Regions from separate parts of the Undibacterium sp. TJN25 genome, predicted to be linked through region 2. Evidence: predicted binding sites of a transcription regulator. Region 2 holds the regulator's gene; the other holds the start of a gene.
The links. The regulator FNR, encoded in region 2, switches genes on or off when oxygen is low (the NO sensors DNR and NnrR bind a similar motif). The targets are predictions, from matches to a motif close to TTGATNNNNATCAA.
Positions count from the first base shown of each region.

Region 1 (7,229 bases), on a different contig from region 2:
TAGCCACCGCTGGTGGTGTCTTCGGCGCGGTAGGAGTAGTTACCGTTGTAGACAGTACTGCCCAGCAGGCCGCCCAATATCGGATCCACTGTGCCTGCGGAAATGAGGGAGGAATGATTTGTGTAGGAGGCGTTGTACAGAGCGCCGCTGGGCAGGAACAGATCTGGCGTCATGCCGGCGTTCAGCGTATTGCCACGGTATCCGGCGCCTGTTGTCCAGCCGCTGGTATTGCCGTCTTCAAAGCCGCCGTTGACGAAAGGGCTGGCAAAGGCGCTGCCGGTGGACATCAAGGCGATTGCAAGCGCCAAGCTAAGTTTTTTCATTAAGTCGTACTCCTGATTTATCAAAGTTAATTTTTAAACAATACTGCACGGGCTATATAGCAAAGCCTGTGCCAAAATAATTAACTTTTTGGAATCAATGACTTAAAATTTAATATTAATATATCTATACTTTTTGTAAAGTATTTCGACATATTACGTTACATTTAGTTACGCAATCTTGGCCAGAAAAAACCGGGAAATAAATTTTTGAGCAAAGCTGCATGGCTTACCCACCGTTTCGGTGATTTTTAGGCACCCCATGATGAGGGCTCAGGATGCTCTGGTCCGCTGGCTTGTCCGAGGGCAGCGCTGACGCCAGGAAGCTGGCGACTTTAGCTTGCCAGCAAGGCGCCCCACCCCATCCTGGACCAGGCGCCCGGCGGCGCTGCAGGCGCCGGCGGCGTGGGCGGCGCAGATGGCGTATTCAAGGTGGGCGGCACTGCCGGCGTCGGTGGCACCGGAGGCACGGGTGGTGTGGCGCCGACAGTGTGGCCGGGGGTAAAGGCGACAGCGCCGGCCTGGCGGTCCCGGAAGATGCCATCCATGAAAAAGCCCAGGTGTTTCGCGCGCAACGAGAACAGGCCTCGGCCATGCACGAAGGCGATGAACTGCATGCGGGTGTCGAATACATAGGCATGCGTTGCGTCGTACCAGCCTACATGGGTGCAATTGCGGTCGAAGACCGGTGTCATCGTTGTCATCTGCGGCCCTTTCTTTTCACCTGAAAAGGACAGTGTATCAGTGTATGCGCGGAGGGCATTGCCGCACAATGCCGGCAATGCCTTCGCCAAGCGGATTTTAGAAGCGGTAGCCTGCGCCCACGCCTATCATCAGCGGGTCCACCTTGACGGCGCTGGCCTTTGCACCGGAGATATACACATCGCTGCGGATCTGCACTTTTTTCACATCGACGTTGAACGACCAGTGCCGGTCCACCTTGTAGTCGAAGCCTGCCTGCAGCGCCAGTCCGGTGCTGCTGTTTTCCAGCGAGCCTGCACCGCCCAGCAGGTTCACGCTGGAGATGCGGGTGTAGTTCACGCCCGCGCCTACGTAGGGGTTGAACTGCGCTTCCGGCAGGAAATGGTATTGCGCCAGCAGTGTCGGCGGCAGATGCTTGAAGCTGCCGATGCGCTTGCCGTCCAGTGTCACATCATGCTTTTGCGGATAGGTCAGCACCAGTTCGGCAGAGATATTCGGCGTGAAGAAATAAGAAATATCCACTTCGGGAATGGTCTTCTCCGACACGCCCAGGCGGTCTGCCACACCAGCACCGGCGATGGGGTCGGACTTGTCTGCCGGCGCCAGGTGGACTGCGCGTACCCTCAGCATCCACGGGCTTGCTTCTGCAGTTGCCGCGGCATTTTCAGCATTGGCCGCAGTTGCAAAGAGTGTCAAAACGGCCGCGCTCAGCGCGGAAATCATCACTGCCTTTTTCATGTTTACTTCCCTCATCGTTCGTCATTGGTATAAGGAGAAGTGTAATCATGCGACGCAATAGCAGCCTTGATCTGCATCAAGACCCGGCTTGACCTAGATCAAGGAAAGGCGATACGGGAGCGGCAGGACAAAAAAGTCAACTAAGAGTCAATTAAGAGTCAGTTCAGCACGCTGTTGGATTGCTTCAGTATGCGGTAGGCCGCCGCCAGTCTTTGCATGACCTGCTCTGCGTTGGGCACACGCTTGTTCAGTATCAGGAAAAATTCGGCGCGCGCCAGCTCGCGATAATCCACCGCATCCTGGCCATGGATATTATTCAGCGCGAACTCCGCCGGCCTCTGGTAATCCAGCACGAATTCCGCGCGGCCGACAAGCAGCATCTTGAAGGCGGCTTCATGCGTATACGCATCGGTCACCCGGATCTTGTTGACGGGGTCCGTCACACGCGCAGCCATGCCGTCATAGCTGTAACCCGACAGGACGATCAGCGACCTGCCCTTGAGCTCTTCTATCGACTTCGGCAGCGCGCGCCCTTTTAAGCTATACAGGTTGATGCTGTTCAGCAGTATTCTTTCGGGGCTGTACAGGACATCGCTGATGCCGCGCGGGCCGACAAAAATGCTGGTCTTGCCGGAAGCGATATTGGCCTTGATGCGGTTCAGCGGATAGCCGGCCAGCGTATAACGAATACCGGTCTGTTTCAGCAGATTCTCTACTAAATCGACCATGGGGCCGCGCACGGGGCCGTTGTCGTCGACAATAGAATAAGGAGGGAAATTGACAAAGGCGGCCTCCAGCGTCAGCGTATCGGACGCATGGGCCGTATTGGCCGCCTCGGTACCGCGTGCAGCTGCCGCATCATGGGCGAAAAAACAAAGGCCGGCAACCAGCATGCAGCAAACGGCAGATACCGTGAAAACCATGGATTTCATCGCGCGCGCAAGCGACAGTGCCTCCGGTTTTGGTACAGCGTTGTGCATCGCCTGTCCCTTGCAAGTGTTTTTTATGGATTGCTTCCGGCGCTGCTCTGCTTCGGCCGATGGTGAGGCATTTGCTTTTCTTTGCCAGCCCCTCTTTTGCTACTGCTTGATGGCAGGGCTCACTTTAGAATATTACCACTACCGAATTCATCCACAAACCTCCTGCTACGTAAACCCACAGGAAAAGTTGCCGCGTAACACGGGGTGGCCTGGTCCGTATGGCATCAAAACGACAAATGTCATTAAACGTAACAATTCGAGGAGGTCAGCCTGGATAGGGAAAGTTGAACACCTGCCAGCGGCAAAGCAGCTGTCACAGCAGCTAGCGGAAATAAGACGGCCCCGCCATGCACTACGCATGGCGGGGCCGCTTTGAATTGCGACAGCATGGCATGGTTCTATATAAATCTGGAACCACGCCACGCTGTTTTTTTATTTAACGTAAGTTCCCACGCACACCATCGTGTCGCCGGCGCCGCGTTCGCAGTAGGATTTTTTCAGTTCATATCCCTGGCTGTTCGGGTTCGTGAATTTATACGGACCGTACCAGCCTTTGCCGGATTTTTTGACCAGATCGATCTCGCCCTTGATGAAGGCATTGCCGTCGCCGTCTTTCAGCGCGATCAGGTTCTTGCCTATCATTTTTGGGTTCGCACCTTGCGCCAGGCAATTGCCGTCGAAGTCATACACGAACACGTACAGGTCCCTGTCCTTGAATGCACCGTCCGGGTGTTCGGTGAATACCTTGTAGGCTTTTTCAGGGCCGGCGGATTTAATCAGCGCCACCGCTTTTTTCACCATTTCCTGCGCTTCCGGCTCCGTGCCCCGGTCTGCTGCCGCGTAGGCGACAGAAGCGCTCATGGAAAGGGCGAGGCAGGCAGCGGATGCTGCGATAGAAAAGTATTGTTTCATTTGGTCTCCGAATTTGATGTAGGCGATATAGGATTTTTTGGGTGTCCGTTGTTCAGTAGCGGCGGATCAACAAAAACATGCGCTGCATACGCTAATATGTAACGATATGTTTCCGCATGGCACTATGCTATTACAATGAATTCAAAGGCACAAGCTTGGCATGTGAATTGTTGTTTTGGCTTACCAATGAAGCTGCTGCGACCCTGCTCAACACACTTGAACTTCACGGAAGAAGCCCCTTGATTCCACCATGCGGAACCAAGGGACTATGCAGGCTATCAAGCTGCCAGCGATTTAATCAGGACTCGGCGGGATTTTGATAGGTGCCGTCGCCAAACGGCGCCGCCCTGAATTCCGCCAGCAGCTCCGCCTGCCGCGAAAACTCCTGCAGCTGCGGGTAGGAAGCTGCAGGCACGACATCAGCCACCATCTGCTGCAGGAAATTCCACGTCACTGCCACCGAGACGCCGGCCTGCGTCATCGTATCGCTGGTCACCGCCAGCGGTGCGGCTTTCAATTCGGCTTCCAGCAAATCCAGCGCTGCCAGCAACTGGCCGGCGACGCGCTCCATCCAGGGTGCATGCACTTTCTCGGCAGGCCGCATATTATGCTCATAGACAATCTGTACGCCCTTGTCCAGGGCCGCCAGCGCCAGACCGATAGTGCGCAGCGTATGCTGCCGTTGCTTGATATCAGCCGGCATCAGGCTCTTGCGCGGCGCGGCCAGTGCCTCGGCATAGTCGATGATCAGCGTCGATTCCATCAACACCTCGCCGTCATCGCACACCAGCGTCGGCGCCTTGACCACGGGGTTGATCTGCTTGAACTGGTCATAGGTGCTGAACACAGACAGCGAGCGGTGTTCAAAGCGCAGGCCCAGCAGCTGCAATGAAATCGCCGTGCGGCGGACATAAGGTGAATCCAGCATTCCTATCAGTTGCATCAAAGCTCCTTTGCGTGTTGGAAGATCGGTTTACTGCAAATGCGTTTTTGGCTCATTTGAGCTCATTTTTGTTCACTTGGATTTTGCAGCGCTGGCGGGCGCATCCATGGGCTTGGGCGGCAGGCTGTAGTAGCGCATCAGCGTCCTCGCCTGCTCCGGTTTCAGCACACGCGTGTGCGCCTGCCGCAGTGCCTCATCCTCGGTGTACATGGAGCGCAGCAACAGCACGCGGTAGACATCCATCTGTTCTATCTCGGTCTTGCAGCGGAAGTGGCAGTAGGATTTATACGCCTTCAATATTTCCTCCCACAGCGCCAGATTGGCATTGCGTTCCGGATCACGCTTGTAGAGGTCCACCGCCTGCTCATAGGAAATACCGTCTATCTTTTCAAACGCATCGGTAATCGTGTGGATGCGCTTCAGGAAGGCGGGCGCAAGGTCCACCTGCGGTGGAGAGGTGGAAGGAGCTTTGAATGGGGCTGGTGCAGCTGGTACAGCGAGGGCAGCGGGGGCGGAGGCCGCCAGCTGGGCAGAGGCCAGAGACGGAAAGGCAGCCGCTGCGATAGCCAGAAGTGGAAGTAGACGCATGGTATTCATCACTGAAGAGTAGGATTTTGAAGCGGTCGGCAGGCCGATCGATGACACGATAGTACGATAAAACTCTCATACACGCATCTGGAAAGCCGGTGTGCCGGCGATATGAAAAATACTTTGCGCCGCGCGCATGCTTCCCTATTGCAGATGAAACGCTTTCTGAAGGAATACTCTTACATCCGCTTCCGCCCTGTTTCCCTGCTCAATATTAGACCCTGTGGACACGCCACGGATCAGGCAAGCCTTGATCAACTCCTCCACCGCCGCCAGCGATGCCAGCTTTTCTCCTGTCAGCAGATAGCGGTATTCACCGTGCTCCATATCAAACTGAACTTGCGGGCACTTTTGCGCCGATGTTGCCATCGGGTGGTATTTGAAATAGGGAGTGGTATTATCAAAATCATGATAAGCGCCGGGATACACATGCACCTCCACCTGCTGCTGATCCCGCTGCATGATTTCCGCAAAATTCTGGCACAGCCTGGCGGGTGTGTAGTTGTCCTTCTCTCCCAGCGCCATCATCAGCGGCGCGCCGCTCAGTCTGGGCGCCGGCGTGGTCCACCAGACTTGCGGGCAGCCGGGATAAAAAGCGATCAGCGCGGCAAACCTGGTATCGTCGTCAATGATGCCTTTCCGGAAGGACTCCATCGTCATTTCCAGCGCCACCCCGCCGCCTCTTGAAAAACCGATCTGGCCGATTTTCTGCGGATCTATACGCGGATCGGTCGCCAGCAGCCTGAGTGCCGCCAGCGCATCGGCATCGTTTGCGGCGGCATTCAGCTTACCCTGGTCGGCTTCGGTATTGGCGATGTTACGAGGGCCGAAAGAATCGACAACAAACGCGGCAATCCCCATCTCATTAAAGGCACGCGCCCAGCGCTGCACATCCTTATCCTGCAAACCCGCCGACCCGTGCGAAATCACCATCGCCGGGATGCGCCCTTTTATCTCCCTGGGCAGATAAAGATTTGCCCAGATAACAGTCGGCGTCTTGTCGTATTTACGGTGCACCAAGTCCCATTTGGATTTGGGTGTGACGCTGTTGAAATAGATTTTTCCTTCAGGCTGCGAGGACAGGTCGGTGTAGACTTGTTGTGCAGCCGCGAGTATCGGCAGGAGGAAAAGGGTAGCGATGGTCAGAAGTGAAGATAGGCGCATGGGGTCGAAAAATGGCGAGAAAGATTCTGAGGTTTGACGCTCATGGTACGATAAAAATCTAGTCACAATGCCAGGAAAGTTGGAATCGTTTGCAGTTATTCAGAAAATGTTGGGCGGATAAACGCTAGCCCAACTCACCGCTTCAAAAGGAACTCCGCTATATCTGTAGGTTGGGCTAACGCTTTATCAGCCCAACATTTCCAAAATCACCGGCCCAGCTTTATTCAATAGCCTGTGGTTACGCACAGAATGTTGGGCAGATAGAGTTTTAGCCCAACCTACCGTCCCAAGATCGGTTTCGCTAAATTGGCAAGTTGGGCTAACGCTTCATCAGCCTAACGTTTTCAAAATCGAAAACACCTCCTTATAGCGCCTGGTATTTCGACGCTATTCCGCAATATTCACATCTTCGAGAAACGCCCAGCCGGCATCCAGATTTCCCAGCATAATTTCCCGATGAATTGAGGAATACGGCCAGTCGGCTGCCTTCTCTACATAGCCATGCTTCACTGGATTAAAGTGAATATAGGCCACATGCTTTTCCAGGTCATCGTCGTCTCTGATCTGGTGTTCCCAGTAACGCCGCTGCCAGATGCCACGCTCCCGCTTCTTCCTTCTACTATCCGGAACAATTTCTACTTTCGGTAGCGCTCTCGAAAAAGCGGCCTTGATTAAAGACCAACGCAAAGGAAAATTGGCGTCACCTTCCGGCAGACGCCAGATCGCGTGCAAGTGATCCGGCATCACCACCATGGCGATGACGTCAAACGGGTTTGATTGTTTAACCTGGCGAATAGCACTGCGAAGCAAATCCACGTGCTCAACAAGAAGTTGGCTTTTTCTGTCAGCCAGACTAACGGTAAAAAAATAGGTAGCGCCGGG
Region 1 covers NZ_JBMPPM010000007.1:214,814-222,042, forward strand. Annotated here, with positions in the region: gene ACO0LO_RS19050 (PEP-CTERM sorting domain-containing protein) at 1-323, opposite strand, end outside; gene ACO0LO_RS19055 (4-fold beta flower protein) at 656-1,024, opposite strand; gene ACO0LO_RS19060 (OmpW/AlkL family protein) at 1,122-1,760, opposite strand; gene ACO0LO_RS19065 (substrate-binding periplasmic protein) at 1,919-2,740, opposite strand; gene ACO0LO_RS19070 (cache domain-containing protein) at 3,173-3,652, opposite strand; gene ACO0LO_RS19075 (glutathione S-transferase) at 3,951-4,595, opposite strand; gene ACO0LO_RS19080 (hypothetical protein) at 4,668-5,183, opposite strand; gene ACO0LO_RS19085 (dienelactone hydrolase family protein) at 5,328-6,347, opposite strand; gene ACO0LO_RS19090 (REP-associated tyrosine transposase) at 6,735-7,229, opposite strand, start outside.
Region 1: ACO0LO_RS19060 (OmpW/AlkL family protein) is a predicted target of FNR. The motif match lies at 1,827-1,840, and genes of this name have one in related genera.

Region 2 (7,229 bases):
CAAATTCCGAACTGTAGGACACCAGCAACAACAGGATGGACATGACGGTGACGGCCAGCGACAAAGAGATGAGGCGGCTGCTGGTGCGGCGGCTGAGGCTCATGCTGCCTCCAGCAGGGTTTTCAGCCGGGCCAGGTCGCGTTTGACCCACGCGGCGTCGGCGGCGAATTTGGCGCCATCCATGCCGGGCTGGCGCATCAGTGTGAAAACCAGTTCGCTGTGTTCGCCAACGGCGATGACACGCAGCGGGACGTAGATGACCTGTCCATTGGGCAGGCTGACCCAGTGGTCCAGTATGCCGAAATCGTTTCTGTCGCTGAAGCGAATGACAACCTGGCCTGCATCGGTATCGGCAACCCAGGCGCCGCCTTGCTGCGCCAGCCCCCTGCCAAGACCGGACGCCCAGTGCGCGAAATGAAGCGGCTGGCTTGCATAGTCGTAGACTGCCTGTGCGGAGCGCAGGATGTGGATGCTGAGATGGCGCAGTTGTTCGGCCATGGGCTTATTTCCTTCTGACGTATTTGCCGTCAAACGCCGTGTTCCAGGTTTTTCCTGCGTCTTCGGAGGTTTGCCACAGCTGCCGCACCGAGCCGTCCGCATTCCTGCTCCAGGTGATTTGCTGCCGGAGTATGGCGCCGGCTTTGTCCGGGTTGGCAGCATCGGTCCATAACACCATCTTGCCGTCGGCGAAGCCGCCTTCCAGCGCCAGCCGGCTGCCGCTGTTGTCCACCCAGCTCTGGTGCCATTTCTTGTCGGTGATGTCGTAGATGTTGATGCTCTTGCCGGTGAAGCCACCGGTGCCGGACCAGTTTTCCAGCAGCGCGCAGCCGTCGGCGAAGGATTGCACGACGCTGGCGCCGGCAGTCTTGCCGTTGGGCAGGTAGACATCCCACTGGCCCAGCCAGAAATCAAACTGGCGGTATTCTTCACTCTCGCAAGGTTTGGCTGGAGCTGCCGGGGTTGCAGGGGCAGCCGGCGTTGCGGGAGCCTGGGCGTGGGCGGCGAGGCTTGCGATCAGCATGCCGGTGCCCAATGCTGCAAGGATCAGGCGTTTAAAAGGGTGCATTCGATCTCCTGGATTGCTTTGTTCTGGTCACGATGCATTGATACCTGCGCTGGGACGGGCCGAGGGAGTCTCATTCAACATCGCATACGTTGCCGATATTATAAATGCTCGCGGCGATCCTCTGCAGCCGGCGTTGAGGGATCGCTGAAATAAGCCGGCGTGGGCACATCTTCGTGCAATTACTGTTTTCCACAGTGCAAAATAAGGTAAACTGCAAGGATTGATCAGCGTTGTACACCAGCCATTCCAAATGGAAAACACGATACCGCAAAGTATTGCTTTGCACCCTAGCTTACCTGTCAGTCTCCATGAGATACGCGCGCATTGTTCGTCATGCAGCCTGCATCAGCTGTGCCTGCCGATGGGGCTGGCGGAGGCGGATATGGACAAGCTGGACAAGATTATCGGCCGTCGTCGCCGTGTGGCGCGCGATCAGGCGCTGTACCGTATGGATGACCCATTCACCAACCTGTACGCAATCCGCTTCGGCCATTTCAAGACCTACCGGATTAATTCCGGCGGCCAGCAGCACATTACCGGCTTCCAGATGGCGGGAGAGCTGCTGGGCATGGATGCGATCAGCACCGAGCGCCACCATTGCGATGCCGTGGCGCTGGAAGACAGCGAGGTATGCGAAATTCCATTCACCGGGCTGGAAAGCCTGTTCTCCGAGATACCCACGCTGCTGAGCCATTTTCATCGCATCATGAGCCGTGAGATCACCCGCGAACAGAATGTGATGCTGCTGCTGGGCAGCATGCGTGCCGACCAGCGGTTTGCCGCCTTCCTGGTCAACCTGTCATCGCGTTATGCGACCCGCGGCTATTCGTCCACCCGTTTCCAGTTGCGCATGTCGCGTGAAGAGATCGGCAACTACCTGGGGCTAACCATAGAAAGCGTCAGCCGCCTGCTGTCCAAGTTCAAAAAGCTGGACCTGATGAAGGTGGACCATCGCGACATCGAACTGCTGCAACTGCCCAGGTTGAAAGCGCTGGCTGCCGGTACGGAAACCTGCAGCTAGCGCTGTACTTTACTCTTCCACTTGCAGCAGGTAGCAGGTCAGTGAGCTGGCCAGCGAACAGAACAGCCAGAAGCAGAAAAATCCCAGCGTATAGACAGCAGTCACAGACATGTCGATATGGCTGCCTGCCAGCGCCAGCTCGCGCGGATCAAACAGCGAAAAGAACAGGCCTTCAGCAGCAATCGCCGTCAGGAACGAAGGCCATAGTATCGATATCGCAATGCGCATGCTTGTCTCCTTCTTTGCTTGCCTGATTTTTGTTTTACAAGGGGCTGAGCTTTATTCCCTGCTGTTGCGGCCAGTTCCAGGTGCCGCTGATGCGCCACAGGCCGGCCTGGTCTTCCAGCGAGACCTGCCACTGGGCCCTGTCCAGCAGCGGTAGCGGCACTGCAAAGTTTCCGGCGCTGTCCACTTGAGCGCGTATTGTCCTGTCCTTTTCAGGCTGCGTGGGATGCACCAGCTTCACGATCAGCGTGCCTGCGGGCACGGCGTCGTTGCCGGCCAGCCTGCCTGCGACCATGCCGGCAGCGGCGTCATACTGCAAGGATGCGCCCAGTCTCAATGCGGCGGCGGCCTTGTCGCGCCGCAGGTCCCGGTTGATGGCCTGGCCTTCCTTGTAGTAGTCGTCAACCACCATTGGGTCCTGTGCGTGGTAGGCAAGCGAGGCCATATAGGACCCTGCGACGACGGAGATCAGCGGTGGCGTCAGCAGCAGCCACAGCCACAATTGCTTGAACCAGGGGACAGGATGGTGGTTCTCCAAGGGTAGTGCAGGCATATTGCCTCCTATGAGCGTGGAATAAAAAATACGGCTTTTTCTTTGACCTGCAAGTCCGGCCGGTCCTCCGCCTGCAATTCAAACCAGATCTGGTTACTGCCCGGCTTGCCGTCGCCATGGCCGGCATGTACACGCACCGGCACGGCCTTGCTCGTCGCTCCACCCAGTTCTATCCGTTCCGGCGTTTCCAGGCTGGCGGATGCAAGACCGGATACCTTGAGCCGGTAGGTATGGGCGAGTTCATCGGTATTCATGATCTGCAGCCGGTAAACGTTTTCGATAACGCCTTCCTCCAGCTCACGGCCCATGGAGCCGCGATCACGGATGACATCCAGTTTCAGCGGCGTGCGGGTCAGCAGGCTGCCGAAGAAGACAGCGGTAATCAACACCAGCAGGCTGCTGTATATCAGCACCCTGGTCCGGAAGATCGACTGCAGGATCTGCTGCGGCGAGAAATTCCGTTTCAGCGCATTGGCCGTGGAAAAGCGGATCAGCCCGCGCGGTGCCGCTATCTTATCCATTACCTCATCGCAGGCATCTATGCAGGCTGCGCAGCCTATGCATTCATATTGCAGTCCGTTGCGGATATCGATGCCGGTGGGGCAGACCTGCACGCACATCGAGCAGTCGATACAGCTGCCGGCAGCCGGACTCCTGGCATTTTTCGCGTTGCGTGGTTCGCCGCGCCGGCTGTCATAGGTCACCATCAAGGTGTCCTGGTCAAACATCACACTCTGGAAGCGAGCATACGGGCACATGTATTTACAGACCTGTTCGCGCATCCAGCCCGCATTGCCATAGGTGGCCAGTGCGTAGAACAATACCCAGAACAGTTCCCAAGGCCCTAACGCAAACAGCGTGATTTCCTGCAGCAGGCTATGGATGGGAGTGAAATAACCGACAAAGCTGACACCGGTCCATAAGGCAATGCCCAGCCATGCTGCATGCTTGGCGGTTTTCTTGCCGAGTTTGGCGAAGGAGGGCGGCTGCCTGTCCAGCCGTATGCGCGCGCTGCGGTTGCCTTCTATCTTGCGCTCCACCCACATGAAAATTTCGCTGTACACCGTCTGCGGGCAGGCAAAGCCGCACCACAGGCGTCCGGCCACGGTAGTGAACAGGAACAGCGCGTAGGCGCAGATGATCAGCAGCGCTGTCAGGTAAATGAAATCCTGCGGCCACAGCACGATGCCGAAGAGGTAGAACTTCCGCGCAGCAAGATCAAACAATACTGCCTGGCGTCCGTTCCAGGACAGCCACGGCAGGCCGTAAAATACCAGCTGCGTCAGCCAGACACAGATCCAGCGCCAGTTCGCGTATAGCCCTTTGGCTTCGCGCGGATAAATTTCCTCGCGCGAAGCATACATCTTGATGGTAGCGTAGTGCGGTTCAGCGTCAGGCATGGCAGCCTACCCGTTTAGTATAAGAAAGAAGCATCATTTTTGTGCCACGGCAGTATCGTTCGACAGGCTCCAGACATAGGCGGCAAGTACTTGTACTTTCGCTTCGCCAAGGAAATCCTTGAACGGCGGCATGGTATTGTTGCGCCCCTTGCGTATCGTCTCCATTACAGTTTCCACGCCGCCGCCGTACAGCCAGATCTTGTCGTTCAGCGTGGGCGCGCCTATTGCCTGGTTACCCACGCCGCTGGCGCCATGGCAACCGGCGCAGGCGCCAAACTTGGCCTTGCCGAAGACGGCCTTGATCGGATCATGTGAAGAATTCGACAGGCTCAACACATAATGCGCAACGTTCTGCACGTCCTCGTCGGTTCCCAGCGCTTGCGCCATGGACGGCATCTGGCCGTTGCGTCCATACATGATGGTGGTCTTGATGATGTCGGGTGCGCCGCCATACAGCCAGTCCTTATCTGTCAGGTTGGGAAAGCCCTTGTTGCCGCGCGCGTCTGAACCGTGGCATTGCGCGCAATAAGTCAGGAACAGCCGTTCGCCTATCGCGTGTGCTTGCGGATCTGCCGCGATGGCCTTGATATCCTGGTGCAGGTATTTGTCGAACAGGGGGCCGTATTCAGCATCGGCGACTTTCAGTTCTTTCTGGTATTGTCCGCTGGACTGCCAGCCCAGCTTCCCCGCATAGGTGCCGAGGCCGGGATACAGATAGAGGTAGATGGCGCCGAACACAATGGTCAGAATGAACAGCCACATCCACCAGCGCGGCAGCGGGTTGTTCAGCTCGCCCAGGTCTTCGTCCCAGAGATGGCCCGTGGTTTCGTCAGACGCGTGCCCATCGTGCGCATCGTGCCCATCGTGCCCATCGTGCCCATCGTGTCCATCGTGCCCATCGTGTCCGTCGCTGCTCACTTTGACCTTGGCTGTGGACTGAGTCCATAGCAGCACGCCGCAGCCGATGATGCCTAGTACGGTCAGCAGCGTGATATAGGCATTCCAGAAATCATTGGTGAAGTCAGCCATGGGGAGCCTCCGTTGCAGCAGCAGGCAAACCGGCATCGGCAAATTCGTCTGCAAACGGCAGGCTGGCGGCGGCAGCGAAATCGTCTTTACGGCCCGCGCTATAGGACCAGTAAACGATGCCGAGAAACACCAGCAGGCAGAGTACGGTCATGATGCTGCGCATGTCGGTTATAAAGTTGATGAGGTTCATGCTTATCTCCTGCTCTTGATCAAAATGCCCATTTCCTGCAGATAGGCGATCAGCGCATCCTGTTCGGTCCTGCCTTCCAGTGCTTCCGGCGCGTGCGCAATCTCGTCTTCGGTGTAAGGGTGGCCCAGCCGCTTCAGCGCGCGCATCTTGGGAATGATCTCGGCCGGGTCCAGCTTGGTAGTGGCCAGCCACGGGTAGCCGGGCATGTTCGATTCCGGCACCACGTCGCGTGGATTGTTCAGGTGGGTGCGATGCCATTCGTCGCTATAGCGCCCGCCGACCCTGGCCAGGTCGGGGCCGGTGCGCTTGGAGCCCCACTGGAAGGGCCGGTCATACACAAACTCACCGGCAACGGAGTAGTGGCCGTAACGCTCGGTCTCGGCACGGAAGGGCCGTATCATTTGCGAGTGGCAGTTGTAGCAGCCTTCCCGCACATAGATGTCCCGGCCTGCCAGCCGTAGCGGGGAGTAGGGCTTTAGCCCGGTGACGGCTTCGGTGGTGGATTTCTGGAAAAACAGCGGCACGATTTCTACCAGGCCGCCAAAGCTGACAACGACAATGACCAGTCCGATCAGCAGCCAGGGGTTCTTTTCTATCCATTCATGTGAAAATTTCATTACTTGCTCCTCATATTGTGTGGGCGTTCATCAGGCTTTCGCTCCCGCAAACAGGGGGATGCGAACATTGGCTGCCTTGCTGTCGCGCATCGTCATGAAGGTGTTGAAGGCCATCATCAGCATGCCGCCAAGGTACAGAAGGCCGCCGCCGAAACGGATCACGTAGTACGGATAGGTTGCCTTGACCGCTTCCACGAAGGTATAAGTGAGCGTGCCGTCGGGGTTGACTGCGCGCCACATCAGGCCCTGCATGACGCCGGCAATCCACATTGCTGCGATGTACAGCACGATACCGATCGTGGCCACCCAGAAATGCAATTCAATCAGCGGTTTGCTCCACATTTCTATCTTTCCAGACAGGCGTGGGATCAGGTAGTACATGGAACCCATGGTGATGAAACCCACCCATCCCAGAGCGCCCGCATGCACATGGCCTATGGTCCAGTCGGTGTAGTGAGACAGCGCGTTGACAGTCTTGATCGACATCATCGGGCCTTCAAACGTGGCCATGCCGTAGAAAGACAGCGACACGACGAGGAATTTCAGGATGGGGTCGGTGCGCAGCTTGTGCCATGCGCCGGACAGGGTCATGATGCCGTTGATCATGCCGCCCCAGGACGGCGCCAGCAGGATAAGGGAGAACACCATGCCTATCGATTGCGTCCAGTCCGGCAGTGCGGTGTAATGCAGATGGTGCGGGCCTGCCCACATGTAGGTGAAGATCAGCGCCCAGAAGTGGACGATGGACAGGCGGTACGAATATACAGGCCGCTCCGCCTGTTTCGGAATGAAGTAGTACATCATCCCCAGGAAACCGGCGGTCAGGAAAAAGCCGACCGCATTGTGGCCGTACCACCATTCGATCATTGCATCCTGCACACCCGAATAGGCGGAATAGGATTTGGTCAGCGATACCGGCATGGCCGCGCTGTTGACGATATGCAGCAGCGCTACGGTCAGGATGAAAGCGCCGAAGAACCAGTTGGCGACGTAGATATGCGGTACCTTGCGCTTTAGCAGCGTGCCGAAAAATACGACCGCATAAGAAACCCAGACCACCGCCAGCAGCAGGTCGATAGGCCATTCAAGTTCCGCATATTCCTTGCCCTGGGTAATGCCCATCGGCAG
Region 2 covers NZ_JBMPPM010000005.1:145,345-152,573, forward strand. Annotated here, with positions in the region: gene ACO0LO_RS14020 (hypothetical protein) at 1-103, opposite strand, end outside; gene ACO0LO_RS14025 (SRPBCC family protein) at 100-498, opposite strand; gene ACO0LO_RS14030 (hypothetical protein) at 503-1,066, opposite strand; gene fnr (fumarate/nitrate reduction transcriptional regulator Fnr) at 1,317-2,087, shown strand; gene ACO0LO_RS14040 (hypothetical protein) at 2,097-2,315, opposite strand; gene ACO0LO_RS14045 (FixH family protein) at 2,350-2,865, opposite strand; gene ccoG (cytochrome c oxidase accessory protein CcoG) at 2,874-4,265, opposite strand; gene ccoP (cytochrome-c oxidase, cbb3-type subunit III) at 4,299-5,294, opposite strand; gene ACO0LO_RS14060 (cbb3-type cytochrome oxidase subunit 3) at 5,287-5,484, opposite strand; gene ccoO (cytochrome-c oxidase, cbb3-type subunit II) at 5,487-6,101, opposite strand; gene ccoN (cytochrome-c oxidase, cbb3-type subunit I) at 6,132-7,229, opposite strand, start outside.